2 regions of the Methylobacterium sp. Gmos1 genome follow, and region 1 is predicted to be linked to the other one. Evidence: riboswitches for the same ligand, from Rfam matches in the RefSeq annotation. Region 1 holds a riboswitch; the other holds the start of a gene.
The links. A riboswitch is a leader RNA that binds a small molecule or an ion and turns the genes downstream of it on or off. The one in region 1 is predicted to bind cobalamin.
Positions count from the first base shown of each region.

Region 2: another riboswitch for cobalamin. It lies ahead of ACS5PV_RS09415 (CbtB domain-containing protein); the one in region 1 lies ahead of ACS5PV_RS13255 (TonB-dependent receptor).

Region 1 covers NZ_JBSNCC010000005.1:283,894-291,004, reverse strand. Annotated here, with positions in the region: gene ACS5PV_RS13275 ((2Fe-2S)-binding protein) at 1-265, opposite strand, end outside; gene ACS5PV_RS13270 (c-type cytochrome) at 279-1,589, opposite strand; gene ACS5PV_RS13265 (hypothetical protein) at 1,944-2,192, shown strand; gene ACS5PV_RS13260 (GNAT family N-acetyltransferase) at 2,242-2,703, shown strand; gene ACS5PV_RS13255 (TonB-dependent receptor) at 2,914-4,971, opposite strand; cobalamin riboswitch at 5,086-5,271, opposite strand; gene ACS5PV_RS13250 (Trm112 family protein) at 5,373-5,576, opposite strand; gene ACS5PV_RS13245 (LON peptidase substrate-binding domain-containing protein) at 5,626-6,294, opposite strand; gene trxA (thioredoxin) at 6,452-7,111, opposite strand, start outside.
Region 2 covers NZ_JBSNCC010000004.1:65,143-72,253, forward strand. Annotated here, with positions in the region: gene ACS5PV_RS09400 (prephenate dehydrogenase/arogenate dehydrogenase family protein) at 1-269, opposite strand, end outside; gene cobO (cob(I)yrinic acid a,c-diamide adenosyltransferase) at 460-1,065, opposite strand; gene cobU (bifunctional adenosylcobinamide kinase/adenosylcobinamide-phosphate guanylyltransferase) at 1,062-1,574, opposite strand; cobalamin riboswitch at 1,682-1,882, shown strand; gene ACS5PV_RS09415 (CbtB domain-containing protein) at 1,913-2,089, shown strand; gene ACS5PV_RS09420 (CbtA family protein) at 2,177-2,935, shown strand; gene ACS5PV_RS09425 (DUF1636 family protein) at 2,932-3,324, shown strand; gene cobW (cobalamin biosynthesis protein CobW) at 3,321-4,355, shown strand; gene ACS5PV_RS09435 (Uma2 family endonuclease) at 4,516-5,106, shown strand; gene cobN (cobaltochelatase subunit CobN) at 5,113-7,111, shown strand, end outside.

The DNA.
Region 1 (7,111 bases):
AGGCGGCCTGGAGCGGGCCCGGATTCTCCGGGCTCCCCAGCCCCTCGACGGTGGTGACGGGCCGGCCCTCCAGCACCCCGATCGGCGTGAGGCAGGACAGGACCGCGCGGCCCTCGACCTCGACCGTGCAGGCGCCGCACTGGCCGAGCCCGCAGCCGAACTTGGCGCCGTTGAGCCCGAGCTCGTCGCGCAGCACGTAGAGGAGCGGGGTTCCGGGGTCGGCCTCGACCGCCTGGGTGCGGCCGTTCACCGTCAGCGTCGGCATCGGCGTCTCCTCCTCAGCCCCCCGCCTCGGCCCGGGCGCCGCGGCGGGGGGGCTCGCGCATCAGGTCCCGCACCGTCGCGTCGAGGTTCGGCCACGGCCCGTCGGGGCTGAAGCGGGCGCGCAGGTAGGCGGCAAGGTCGGTCATTTGTGCGGGTGTCAGCATTGCGCCGTAGGCCGGCATGATCGGCCCCGGCGCGCGCTCCCGCGGGGCGATGCCGTCGCGCAGGACCAGGAGCAGGTTGCGCGGGTCGGGCGCCCGCAGGGTGGTGCGGTGGCCGAGCGAGGGCGTGGTGTAGGGCACGCCGCCGGCAGTCCCCCCGCCGCTCTCGTGGCAGGTGGCGCAGGCGCCCGCATAGGTCGCGGCACCCCGGGCGAGCGCCGGGTCGTCGCCCGCGACCTCGCGGTCGACCGGGCCGGTGCGGCTGCCGGCGGGACCGGGGCCGTAGAGCGTCGCGACGTAAGACCCGAGCGCCCGGATCTCGCCCTCCGGAACGGTCCTGTGGGCGTCGACCACCGGGCGCATCGGCCCCGCAGGCCCGCCATGCTGCGGGTCCCATTCGGCGAGGTAGCGGGCGAGGCTGTCGGCGTCCCAGGCGAGCGGCGAGGGCGAGGAGCGGTCGAGGGGCGGCACCCACCAGCCGTCGGCCTCGCCCCCCGCATAGGCCTTGGTTCGCACCTCGGCGCCGAGCAGGTTGCGCGGGCTGTGGCAGGCGCCGCAATGGCTCAGGGTCTCGGCGAGGTAGGCGCCGCGATGCCACGCCGCGTCGCGCTGCGGGTTTGCCGGGATCTTCGGCGCCTGCGCGAACAGCAGCTTCCAGCCGGCGAGGAGCGGGCGCCAGGACAGCGGGAAGGGCAGGGCGTTCGCCGTCGCCTCCCGCCGCACCGGCTCGCGGGTCATCGCGAAGGCGTAGAGGGCGGCGATGTCGGGGTCGGTCAGGCCGGCATAGTGGGTGTAGGGGAAGGCCGGGTAGAGGTGGCGCCCCTCCCGGTCGACGCCTTCGCGCATCGCCCGGGTGAAGGCGGCGAGCGAGTAGCGGCCGATGCCCGTCTCCGGGTCCGGCGTGATGTTGGTGGCGTAGATGGTGCCGAACGGCGTGCCGATGCCGCGCCCGCCGGCATAGGGCCGTCCGCCCTCGGCCGTGTGGCAGGAGGCGCAGTAGCCGAGCGAGGCGAGGACCGCGCCCTTGCGCACCTGCTCCGGCGCGGTCTCGGCCGGAACCGGGCCGCCGGGCGCGAGGGCGGGGCGCCAGGCCGCGGCCGCGAACCCTGCGGCGGCGAGGAGAACCGCTCCTCCGAGCCAGGCGGCGATCCGGCGACGCCCCACGAACCGACCTCCCCACGCCTCGAAGGTCCGCTCCTCCGGCGGCGGGACAACCGACGCCCGCGGCCACGGTTCCCGCCGGCCGCGCGCGCAAAGCCGCCCGGTCCTGCCGCATAGTCTTGCCGCAATCCCGCGAAACAGTGGTATCGTCAGACCCGCGACGCGACGCCGGTCGGGCTTGGCTGTTTTACGTCGAGCGGCGGCGCTGCCGCATGGTTCGATCCCGATCGGACGGTGATCCGCCCGCTCGTCCCACTCCTTCGCGCCGGTCCCGTTCTTGCTGATCCCGCGGGGCCGACGGGCGACCCGTCCCGGGATCGTTTCGGATGCGGCTCACCCGCACGAGACCGACGCCGCATGGCCCAGCAGAGTTTCCAGGCCCGCCTCGGGCCCCCGCCGATGAGCGCCGACGACGCGGCCTGCCGGGCCTGCTGCGGCCAGATGCGCGCCCACTGGCAGGAGCGCCCCCACGCCCGCCTGATGGTGGTGGCCTCGACCCCGGTGGTCGAGGCGTTCGGCGGCGGCGTCGAGACCCGCTACCTCTGCCTCGAATGCGGGCACACGCTGTTGCACTCGACCGGCCGCTTCGGCCAGGGCTGGCATTGACGAGCGCGGTCCGGCCGGGCGAGTGACGGCCCGTTCCGGGGAGCGTCCGATGCCGCACGCGATCGTCACCGTCACCGAAGGGTCCGACCTCGTTCCCGTCACCGCGCGCTGGCGCTGGGAGGCATTCGCGCGAGGCCAGGGCCGCAGCCTCGCCGAGGTGACGGCGGCCGAGGCCGTGGGCGCCGCGGCCCCTTCGATGCCCCGCACCTTCGTGCTCCTGGCCGACGACGAGCCCGTCGGCATGGCGAGCCTCGCCGCCCACGACCTCGAGACGCGGCCCGACCTGACGCCCTGGCTCGCCGGCGTCTTCGTGGCGCCCCACGCCCGGGGCCGCGGCCACGCGGTGCGGCTCGTCGCGGCGGTGGAGGCGGAGGCGATGTCCCGCGGGATCCCGACCCTGTGGCTCTACACCCGCAGCGCGGAGGGGCTGTATGCCCGGATCGGCTGGCGCAACGTCGAGACGTTTCCGTATCGGGAGAAGATGTACGCGCTGATGCGGCGGGATGTGTAGGGTCGTATCTAAAAAAATTGATGGATAAAATTTTTTTACTTTGAGTTGATTGAATTCGGTGAGGCACGGGATCCCCTCTCCCAAACGGGAGAGGGGAGGTGCGCTTCATCTTTACTCGAACAGATCCGTTGAAAACGATATCGTTCCTGTCCGCGATCTCACGGCGAAGCCCGGTTGGGCGCTAGTTCGTCGGCAGGGGCCAAACAGTTCTCAGAACCGCCCCGCCAGCGTCAGCCTGACCGCCGTCGGCTCGACCGGGTGGAAGTGCCGGTCGGCGACGCCTGCCGCCTCTCCGGGCAGGCGCGACTCGTAGTAGTAGGTGATCTGGTCGGCCCGGGCGTTCGTCAGGTTGAGCACGTCGAGGGCGAGGCTCATGCCGTTGTCGAAGGCGTAGCCGATCCGGCCGTTGAGCAGGGCGGTCGGCTTCGAGCGCACCGAGTTGTCCTCGATCAGCGGCCGCGGGCCGAAGTAGCGGAAGCGCAAGGTCCCGAACCAGCCCTGGCCCTCGCCGAAGGTGAAGCCCGCCGAGGCGATGGCGGTCGGGGCCTCGGGCACGCGCTGGCCGATCGGGTCGCGGTCGGCAAAGCGCGCATTGGTGAGCGTCAGGTCGCCCTCCAGCCGCAGCCAGGGGGTGAGCGCGTAGTGGTTGCTCCACTCGATGCCGAAGCGGCGGGTCGGCCGGCTCGGCTCGGTGGTGCCGGTATCGCCCTGGAACAGGTTCTCGGAGGCGAAGTCGAGCCGGAACAGGGCGAGGCTCGTCTCCAGGCCGGCGATCGAGCGGTTGCGGATCCCGACCTCGTAGCCGGTCGAGGGCACCAGGAACGGCGAGCGGGCGATGTTGAACAGCGGGCTCACCGGATCGACCGTCGCGGTGACGCCGCGGGCGTCGTTCGAGTGGAAGCCGCCGCCGTAATTCAGGTAGATCTCGGTATCCGCCCACGGCCCGAACACTGCGCCGAGCTTCGGGTTGACGATGCCGTCGCGGGCGCGGCCCGAATTCGCGGGCGTGTCGGAGCGGACGTCGGCATAGTAGCCGTCGGCCCGGAAGCCGACGCTGGTGCGCAGCCAGTCGGTCCAGCGCACGCGGTTCTCGTAGTAGAAGGCGGCGCTCGCCTCCAGCACCCGGTCGTCGAGGACGGTCGAGCGGTATTGCCGGGCGGTGGTGTTGAACAGGCCGACCCGGATGTCGTCGGTGCGGGTCTGCACGCCGATCTCGTTCTCCATCGGCAACCCGAACAGGTCGCCCTGGAAGACCCTCGAGATCTCGCCGCCGCCGAGCACGCGGGCGTCGCGCTGGCGGAACTGGTCGCCGTTGACGGGATCGTTGAGGAAGTAGGTGAAGTTGTTCCAGAGGTTCATCTGGTAGCGGATCACGTAGGCCGAGGCCCGGGTGATGCCGCCGGCATCCGACTGGCTCCAGCGTCCGGAGAGCGAGAAGCGCCCGGTATCGCCGCCATCGGTCGGATCGAGCGTGCCGTAGCGGCCGATGATGCCCTCCGCCACCGCCCGCTCGGGGATCTGGTTGGTGGCGTTCCATTTCGCCCAGTAGGCCATGCCGGTGACGGAAAAACCGTCCGTGGCGGTGCCCTGGCTGTAGCGGGCGACGCCGTTGAGCTTGCGCAGGGCGTCGGGCACGACCCACGGCCCGTCATAGGCTTGCGCCTCGCCCGCCACCAGGAGGTTGCCGGCGCCGAGCGGCACCGAGGCCGCCGAGAGCCCGCGCCTGAAGCCGAAGCTGCCCAGCGTGGTGAGCGCGATGTTGCGGTCGAGCTTGTCGAGATAGTCGATCCGCACCGAGCCGGCGGAGGCGAAGTCGCCGTCGCGGACGAAGTACGGGCCCTTGTGGAACTCGACCGCGCCGACGAGCTCGGGGATCAGGAAGTTGAGGTCGGCGTAGCCCTGGCCGTGGGCGTGGGTGCGCATGTTCACCGGCATGCCGTCGACGTGGATGGCGATGTCGGTGCCGTGGTCGAGGTTGAAGCCGCGCAGGAAGAACTGGTTGGCTTTACCCTCGCCGGAATGCTGGGTGACGATCAGGCCCGGCACCGATTCGAGCACCTCGCCCGGGCGGGTGACGGGCAGGCTGTTGATCACCGCCCCGCCGATGATCCCGGCGCTCGCCGCCTCGACCGGACGCAAGGCCCCGCCGATGCCGGTGACGCCGCCGGGATAGCCGGCGCTGGCCGCCGTCGGTGCTGCGGGCGCCGGAGCGGTCACGTCGATCGTGTCGAGGGGGATGTCACCCTGCGCCAGGGCGGGGACGGGCAGGCAGGCGGCGAGTGCCGCGAGGAACGGGAGACGGGAGGCGGGCACGGGCGAGCCTTCAGGGGCTGTGGCACGTCACCGTGGAGGCACCGGCACACCCCGGCCGGCGCGGCCCACATGTGACCACGGCTGACGGCAGGTCTCCTGGCTTGCGGGTCTCGGCCCTCCATCGTCTTCCCGGGCTCATCGCACCCAGTGACGTCGGTGATGGAGGACTCGCCGCTCACAGTTGCGGGGGCAGCCGCGGCATCTCGCACCGCGTTCCCTTTTGATCCCCGGGGGGAACCGTCCCGTCGAGGTGTAGGCTCGAAATCGGCGGGCGCCAACGCGGCGCACGCCGATTTGTCGGGCGTGTTGCCGGTTGTCGACGGGAAACCGCGCGGGTCGTGTCCCGCGCGGCGCGCTCAATCCGCCAGCGGCCGCGCCTCTTCCGGCAGCATGATCGGGATGCCGTCGCGGATCGGGTAGGCGAGCTTGGCCGAGCGGCTGATCAGCTCCTGGCGCGCCGAATCGTAGTCGAGCCGCTCCTTGGTCAGGGGGCAGACCAAGAGCTCGAGCAGCTTCGGGTCGATGCGGGTGGCCTCGAAGGAGGTCGGGGATTCGCTCACGGGTGGTCCTTCCGAGTGGTTTCGGCGTTTCTCTAGCCCAAGCCGCCGCCTATTGCAGCGTCGGCTCGGCGCCGGAGGCCCGCACCAGTTCCATCTCGGTCACGGCGATCAGCACCTCGGCCCGGGTCTTGAGGTCGGGCGCCTCCAGCATCGCCTGCTTCTCGCGCGGGCCGAACGGGCTCATCATGCACAGCGCGTTCACCAGGGCCTCGTTCGGCGCCTCCTCGATCCCGGCCCAGTCGACCTTGAGGTCGTTGGCCTCGACGAAATCGCGAAGAGCCTTCAGCACGCCGGCGCGGTCCACCGCCTCCTCGCCGGCGCGGGCGTGGAAGTCGCTCTCGAACGGCGCGAAGGTGACCTTGCAGCGCCGGTAGCCGGTGGTGGTCGACAGCTCCTCCTCGATCCGGAAGCGGGCGATGCCGGTGAGCGAGATCAGGTAGCGGCCGTCGCCGGTCTCGGCGAACTGGGTGACCCGGCCGGCGCAGCCGACCTTGAACAGCTTGGGCGACAGCGGGGTCTCGCCGGAGTCGGAATCCGGCTGGATCATGCCGATCACCCGGTCGGTGCGCAGGGCCTCGTCGATCATCGCGAGGTAGCGCGGCTCGAAGATGTTGAGCGGCATCTGGCCCCGCGGCAGCAGCAACGCGCCGGGAAGCGGAAAGACCGGGATCTCGGCCGGGCAGTCGCCCGGCCCCTTGTAGGCGACGTTCATGCTCATCGGCGTCGCTCCCGCGCGGATCGTAAGGGGGTCCCGGGCTTCCTCGTCTCGGGCCCGGGATCACCAGCAGCGATCTAGGGCGCGGCCGGCCGGCGTGGATACCTGTCCGGCGTAATGCCGCGCCCGGGATGCACTTGTGGATGCACCCCGGCCCTCCTCACGAGAACATCAGGGTCGACAGCTTGCGCCGGCCGCGGATGGTCATCGGGTCCATCGGGCCCCAGGCCTCGAACAGCTGGAGCAGCTGCTTGCGGGCGCCGTCGTCGTTCCAGGTCCGGTCGCGGCGGACGATCTCGATCAGCTGGTCGACCGCCTCCTGCTGTTGGCCCTTGGCGTTGAGGCCGAGCGCGAGGTCGAACCGGGCCTGGTAATCGGCCGGGTCCGCCTCGATCCGGCGCTGGAAGCCGGCGAGGTCGCCGAGCGAGGCCGCCTGCTCGGCGAGATCGATCGCCGCCTTCACGGCGGCGATGGCCGGGTCCTTGGCGGCCTCGGGCGGCGCCGATTCGAGGAAGCGGCGGGCGCCCTCGACGTCGTCGCGGTCGAGGAGCAGGCGGGCGAGCGCCGCGATGGCGCCGGCATGCCCCGGCTCCTGGCCGAGCACCGCGGCATAGATCTCGGCGGCGGCATCCGAATCACCGGCCTCGGCGGCGGCTTGCGCCTCCGCCATCAGGTCCTCGACGGCGGTCGGCCCGAGGGGGCCGACCAGGCGCTCGATGAAGGCCTTCACCTGGCCCTCGGGAAGCGCCCCCATGAAGCCGTCGACCGGCTGGCCGCGCTGGAACGCGATCACCGCCGGGATCGACTGGATGCCGAGCTG
Region 2 (7,111 bases), on a different contig from region 1:
ACGAGGGCGCCCGGCCGCAGGTGCGGGGCAACCTTTCGCACCACCTCGGCGAGGGTCGGGACGGGCGTCGCCAGGATCACCACCGGGCAGCCGGCGGCCTCGTCCAGGCCGCACGCGTCGACCCCTGCCGCCGCGAAGGCGGCAGCGGGCGCGAAGGGGTCGTGGACGCAAAGCGTGAAGAACGGGGCCAGATGCGCGGCGACGAGGCGCCCGAAGGCGCCAAAACCGATCAGGCCGAGGGCGGGGAGCGGGATGGGAGAGGACGGCACGGGAGACCTCGGAGCGGGGGCGAGGTCGGCGGGCCTGGATTTCCTCGGAAAGCCCCAACCGCCGACACGTCGCAGCGGTTGAGAGAGATGACGAGCACTCCGCCGCTAGGTGCGCGGCGAATAATACAGTCCGGTCGGGAGGGCGCTGGTCATGGCCGAGCCTGTAGCGCTGTCCTACCCGGGCGGTCAATCAGAACTCGATGCCCTCCTGCGCCTTCACCCCGGCGGCGAAGTGGTGCTTCACCTGCCCCATCTCGGTGACGAGGTCGGCTGCCGCGACCAGCTCCGGCTTGGCGTTGCGGCCCGTCACCACGACGTGCAGGTCCGGTCGGCGCCGGCTCAACGCCGCCACCACCTCGTGGAGCGGCAGGTAGTCGTAGCGCAGCGCGATGTTGAGCTCGTCGAGGATCAGGAGCCGGATCGCCGGATCGGCCATCAGCGCCTCGGTCCTCGCCCAGGCGGCGCGGGCCGCCGCCACGTCGCGGTCGCGGTCCTGGGTCTCCCAGGTGAAGCCCTCCCCCATCGTGTGCCACGCGACCTGGTCGCCGAACCGCTCCAGCGCGAAGCGCTCGCCGGTCTCCCAGGCGCCCTTGATGTACTGCACGACCCCGACCCGCCAGCCGCGGCCCAAGGCCCGCAGCATCAGCCCGAAGGCGGCGGTCGACTTGCCCTTGCCGGGGCCGGTATGGACGATGAGCAGGCCCTTCTCGATCGTCTTGCCCGCGACCTCGGCGTCCTGCACCGCCTTGCGCTTCTCCATCTTGGCGCGGTGGCGCGCCGCCTCGTCGTCGCTCATGGCGTGTCTCCCTTGAGGATCATCGGCAGGCCGGCCACCACCAGCACCACCCGGTCGGCGATGGCCGCGAGCCGCTGGTGCAGCCGCCCGGCCTCGTCGCGGAACCGGCGGGCGAGCGCGTTCTCCGGCACGATGCCGAATCCCACCTCGTTCGAGACCAGTACGAGCGGCCCGGCCGCCAACCGGCAGGCCTCCACCAGTGCGTCGATCTCGGCCTCGAGGTCGGCCTCGTCATCCAGCATCGCGTTCGTCAGCCACAGGGTCAGGCAATCGACCAGCACCGGCCGGCCCGTCGGCGCCCGGCCGATCGCCGCCGGCAGATCGCGCGGCGCGTCGACCGTCTCCCACGGCAAAGGCCGGCGGGCGCGGTGCTCGGCGATGCGCGCGCGCATCTCGCCGTCGAAGGCTTGCGCGGTCGCGACGTAGCGCCAGGGCCCCGGCAGGGCCTCGATCAGCGCTTCGGCGTAGCGGCTCTTGCCCGAGCGGGCGCCGCCCAGCACCAGGGTCAGGCGCGGGGCGGCGCGAATCGGATCCGGCACTCGGCCCTCCTGTGCGGAAATCTCGGCGCCGGAGGTGTCGCGGCAGGCGGCACCGATTGCAAGCGCGCAGGCGACCGGCTAGGGTCGCGCACGACGGTGCCTCGGCGACGAGGTGAAAAGGGAACGCGGGAGCCGGGTTTCGTCCGGTACGCCGCGGCTGCCCCCGCAACTGTGAGCGGTCGCACACGGTCCGCCATCGGCCACTGGAGCGATCCGGGAAGGCGGTGGGCCGGCAGGAAGCCGCGAGCCAGGAGACCTGCCGTCACCCCTTTCTCTCGACGCCGCCGGTGGGGCGGCAGGAGTTCGTCATGGTCGCGATCACCCGGTCCCTCTCCCCCGCGCTCGTCGGCGAGCGCCTGAGCGCCGTCCTCCTGGCCGCCACGCTCGGCATCGGGCTCCTGTTCGTCTCCGGCTTCGCACCCGTGGTCGCCCTGCACAACGCCGCGCACGACTGGCGCCACGCCCACAACTTCCCCTGCCACTGACCGGGGCCTGACCCTCGTCGAGCCGCGCGGCCTGCGCCCCGAGGGGCCGCGGGCCCGCGGCGCTTTGGTCGTGCAGGAAACGCTCCCATGACGAAACGTCTGCTCGCCGCGGCCCTGGTCGCCGGCTTTCTCGCCGCGTGCGTGACTTCGCTGCTGCAATTCGCCCTCACCTCGCCGCTGATCCTCGCGGCGGAGAAGTACGAGACGGCGGAGAGCCCCGCCCCCACCCGCGTCTCCGCCAACCCGCTGATCGTGCTGGCCCATGCCGGCCACGGCTCTGCCGGGCACGACCACGGCGGCGAGCCGCAATGGCAGCCGGCCCCCGGCCTGCCGCGCCTCGCCTTCACGGCGCTCGCCACCCTGGTGAGCGGCGTCGGCTACGCGCTGCTGCTCGGTGCCGTGCTGGTCGCGGCCGGCCGCGAGGTCACGCCCGCCGAGGCGCTGCGCTTCGCCATCGGCGGCTTCCTCGCCGCCAGCCTCGCGCCGGCGGTGGGGCTGCCGCCGGAACTGCCCGGCACCGCGGCCGCCGCCCTCGAGTCGCGCCAGCTCTGGTGGGTGGCGACCGCGCTCGCCACGGCCCTCGGCCTCTACCTGGTGGCGATCCGCCGCGGGCCGGCCGCGATCGCTGTCGGCCTCGCGCTCATCGTCACGCCGCACGCCTGGGGCGCTCCGCACGGGCCCGAGGAGATCTCGGCGATGCCTCCGGTCTACGCGGCGCAGTTCGCCGCCCGGTCGCTGGCGGTCGCCTTCGCGTTCTGGGCGGTGCTCGGCCTCGCCTTCGGCTGGGCCTGGGGTGCCGTCGCCGGGACGAGGGGCGCCGCGCGCCGCAGCGAGGTCGCCGCGTGAACGAGCCGATCCCCTCCGACATCTGCACCCTCTACGTCTGCACCACCTGCCGCGACGCCGCCGACCCGGCGGACGGTCCGCGCGCCGGCGCCCGCCTGCACGAGGCGCTGACGCGGGCGCTCGCGGCCCGGCCCGGCGCGGCCGTGCGGATCGAGCCGGTCGAATGCCTGTCGGTCTGCAAGCGGCCCTGCACGGTCGCTGTCGCGAGCCCCGGCCGCTGGACCTACGTCTACGGCGACCTCGACCCCACGATTTCCCCCGAGGTCATCCTCGACGGCGTCGGCCTCTATGCCGGGACCCCGGACGGTATCGTGCCCTGGCGCGAGCGTCCGCAGGAATTCCGCAAGGGCGTCGTCGCCCGCCTCCCTCCCGCGCCGGTTCACACATGACCATCCTCAACAAGATCCCCTGCACCATCGTCACGGGCTTCCTCGGCGCCGGCAAGACGACGCTGGTGCGCCACGCCGTCGAGCACAACGACGGCCGGCGGCTCGCGATCATCGTCAACGAGTTCGGCGATGTCGGCTTCGACGGGTCGCTGCTCGCCGAGTGCGGCATCCCGGGCTGCGACGCCGACGCGGTGGTGGAGCTGCCGAACGGCTGCATCTGCTGCACCGTCGCCGACGACTTCGTGCCGGCGCTCAATAAGCTCCTCGACCGGCCCGAGCCGCCGGAGCACATCCTGATCGAGACCTCCGGCCTCGCGTTGCCCAAGCCCCTGGTCCAGGCCTTCAACTGGCCGGCGATCCGCTCGCGGGTGACCGTCGACGGCGTGGTGGCGGTGGTCGACGGCCCTGCGGTAGCCTCGGGCGCCTTCGCGGACGATCCCGACGCGATGGCCGCGCAAGCCGCGGCCGATGCCAGCGTCGAGCACGAGAACCCGCTCGAGGAGGTGTTCGAGGACCAGCTCCTCTGCGCCGACCTCGTGGTGATGAACAAGTCCGACCTCCTCGACGAGGGCGAGCGGGCCCGCGTCCGTGCCGAGGTCGAGGCGCACCTGCCGCGCGCGGTCAAGCTCGTCGAGACCGCCCACGGCGCTCTCGATCCCCGCGTGCTGCTCGGCCTCGGCGCCGCGGCGGAGTACGATCTCGCCGCCCGGCCCTCGCACCACGAGACCGAGGAGGACCACGACCACGACGATTTCGAGAGCGTCGCGCTCCCCGTGAAGGCCGCCGGCTCGCCCGACGACCTCGCCGCCCGCGTCGCCAAGGCCGCCGAGGTGGCGGGGGTCCTGCGGATCAAGGGCTTCTGCGCCGTCGCCGACAAGCCGATGCGCCTCGTCGTCCAGGGCGTCGGCCGCCGCGTCGCGCACCATTACGACCGGCCCTGGCGTCCGGGCGAGCACCGGGACGGGACGCTGGTGGTGATCGGGCTCACCGGGTTCGACAAGGAGGCGGTGGCGGCGGCGCTGAAGGGCTGAGGGCTCGAACGCCCGGGTCGAGTGCATTCCCCCGCCTCCGCGACAGATCCCGGGCTTGCCCGGGATCTGGGCACCGTCTTGGTCGGCGGGTGGTGGACATTATATCGTCCAAGTCGCGTCGCCTCCGACCTCTAGAAACCCCAGCCCCGGAGGGCATCGCATGTCGGAGCCCGCGCCGCGGCGCTGGAGCGTGCAGGAGTTCTTCGCCTGGCAGGAGCGCCAGGACGAGCGCTACGAGCTGGTCGGCGGGGTGCCGGTCTGCATGATGGCGGGCGCCCGCAACGTGCATGACGACATCGTGGTCAACCTCGTGGCGGAGTTCCGCACCCGGCTGCGCGGGACGCCGTGCCGCCCCTTCACCGGCGACGGCAGCGTCGAGACCCTGCCCGGGCAGATCCGCCGGCCGGACCTCGGCGTCGATTGCGGCACCCGCGACCCGAACGGGCTGGTCGCCGCGGAGCCGCGCCTGATCGTCGAAGTGCTGTCACCCTCGACCCGCGACTTCGACGCGTTCGACAAGCTCGAGGAATACAAGTCGGTCGGGAGCCTCGCGGTGATCCTGCTGGTCGAGCCGAACGCCCCCGAGATCGCCCTGTGGCGCCGGGATGCGGACGGGGCCTGGCATCGACGCCTCGTCGCCGGGCTCGACCAGACGATCGACCTGCCGGAACTCGGCACGAGCGTGGCGTTGGCGGACATCTACGACGGCGTCGTCTTCCCTCCGCGGCCCCGCCTGGTCTCGGGGGTCTGACAACCGATGCACCTCCTGCGCATCGATACGGTCTCCCTCGACGAGGGCGAGGCGGCGGTCGATCTGGGCCAGGCGCCCGGCGACATCGTCGTCCTGTCCTTCACCGATTCCGACCTCGCCGGCCTCGGCCAGGCCTATGCGGGGCTGCCGGGCGACTGGCCGAGCCTGCGGCTCGCCAAGCTCGCACAGCTGCGCCACCCACTCTCCGTCGACCTCTACGCCGACGCGGTGATCGCGCGGGCCCGCTTCGTGCTGGTGCGCTGCCTCGGCGGGCTCGATTACTGGCGCTACGGGCTCGAGCGGCTGTCCGAGACCTGCCGGGCCAACGGCATCCCCCTCGCGGTGCTGCCGGGATGCGACCGGCCCGACCCGCGCCTCGACGCCGTCTCGACCGTGGCGCGGGAGCTGCTCGCGGCCCTCGACGGGTATTTCCGCGCCGGCGGGCCCGACAACCTGCGCCGGCTCCTGACCCGGATCGCCGCTGAACTCGGCCGGCCGGTGGCGGCCGAGCCGCCGCGCGCGCTGCCGCGGGGATTTGCCTGGTGCCCGGGCTGCGGCGTGCGCGACAGGCCGGAGCCCGCCTCGGCCCTGCCCCGGGCGCTCGTCCTCGTCTACCGCTCGGCGATCCTCGGCGGCGACACCGCGCCGGCCACCGCCCTCGCGGCCGCCCTGTGGGAGCGCGGCCTCACCCCCGCCATCGTGGCGGTGGCGAGCCTCAAGGATCCGGAGGCGGTTGCGGCGGTTCGCGCCGCCATTGCCGTGCAGCGTCCCGCGGTGATCGTCGCGGCGACCGCCTTCTCGGCCCGGGACGAGGCTGGCTTCGTCCTCGACGAGGCGGATTGCCCGGTGATCCAGGCCTTCACCGTCGGCGCCAGCCGGGAGGCCTGGGTGGCCTCGGCCCGGGGCCTCGGCGCCGCCGACCTCGCCATGCAGGTGGCGCTGCCGGAATTCGACGGCCGGCTCTCCGGCTTCCCGATCTCGCACAAGGAGGAAGCGCCCGAGGTCGAGGGATTCCGCGAGCGCCGGGCGGTACCGGATTTCTCCGGCATTACCGCCACCGCCGACCGGGCCGCCGCCTGGGCCCGCCTCGCCGCCACGACGCGGTCGGAGCGCCGCCTCGCGCTGGTTCTCTCCGATTACCCCGCCCGCGGGGGCCGGGCCGGCTTCGCGGTCGGGCTCGACACCCCGGCGAGCGCGCAGCGAATCCTCGAACTCCTCGGCGCCGAGGGCTACGCCGTCTCCGGCATCCCGGAGCCCGACGCCCTGATGCGCCGGCTCACCGAGGACGCCCCGAGCCTCGCTGTGCCGCTTGCGGCCTACGAGGCCTGGCGCGCCCGGCTGCCGGCAGAGGCGCGCGCCGCCCTCGCGGCCGAATGGGGCGAGCCTGCCGACGATCCGGCGCTTCGAGAGGGTGCCTTCCGGTTCCGGGCCGTGCAGGCCGGCTCCGTGCTGGTGGCGCTCCAGCCGGACCGCGGCCACAAGGGCGACCGCAAGGCGGGCTACCACGATCCCGATGCGGTGCCGTCCCACGCCTACCTCGCCTTCCACCTGGCGCTGCGCGAGGCCTGCGACGCGGTGATCCATCTCGGCACCCACGGCACCACCGAGTGGCTGCCCGGCAAGGCGGTGGCGCTCTCCACCGCCTGCTGGCCGGCGCTCGCGATCGGGGCGCTGCCGGTCATCTATCCCTTCATCGTCGACGACCCCGGCGAGGCGGCGCCGGCCAAGCGCCGCATCGGCGCCGTCACGATCGGACACCTGCCGCCGGAGACCGCCGAGGCCGGCCTCGACCCGGAGGCCGCCACCTTGCGCGAGCTGGTGGAGGAGTATTCCGCCGCCACCGTGCTCGACCCGCGCCGGGCGGATCTCATCGCCCGCGGCATCCTGGAGCGGGCCGGGGATGCGGGGCTGCTGGCCGCCGCCGGGATCGACCGTGCGACGCCGATGCCCGACGCGCTCGCCGCCCTCGATGCTCACCTGTGCGATCTCGCCGAGGTGACGATGC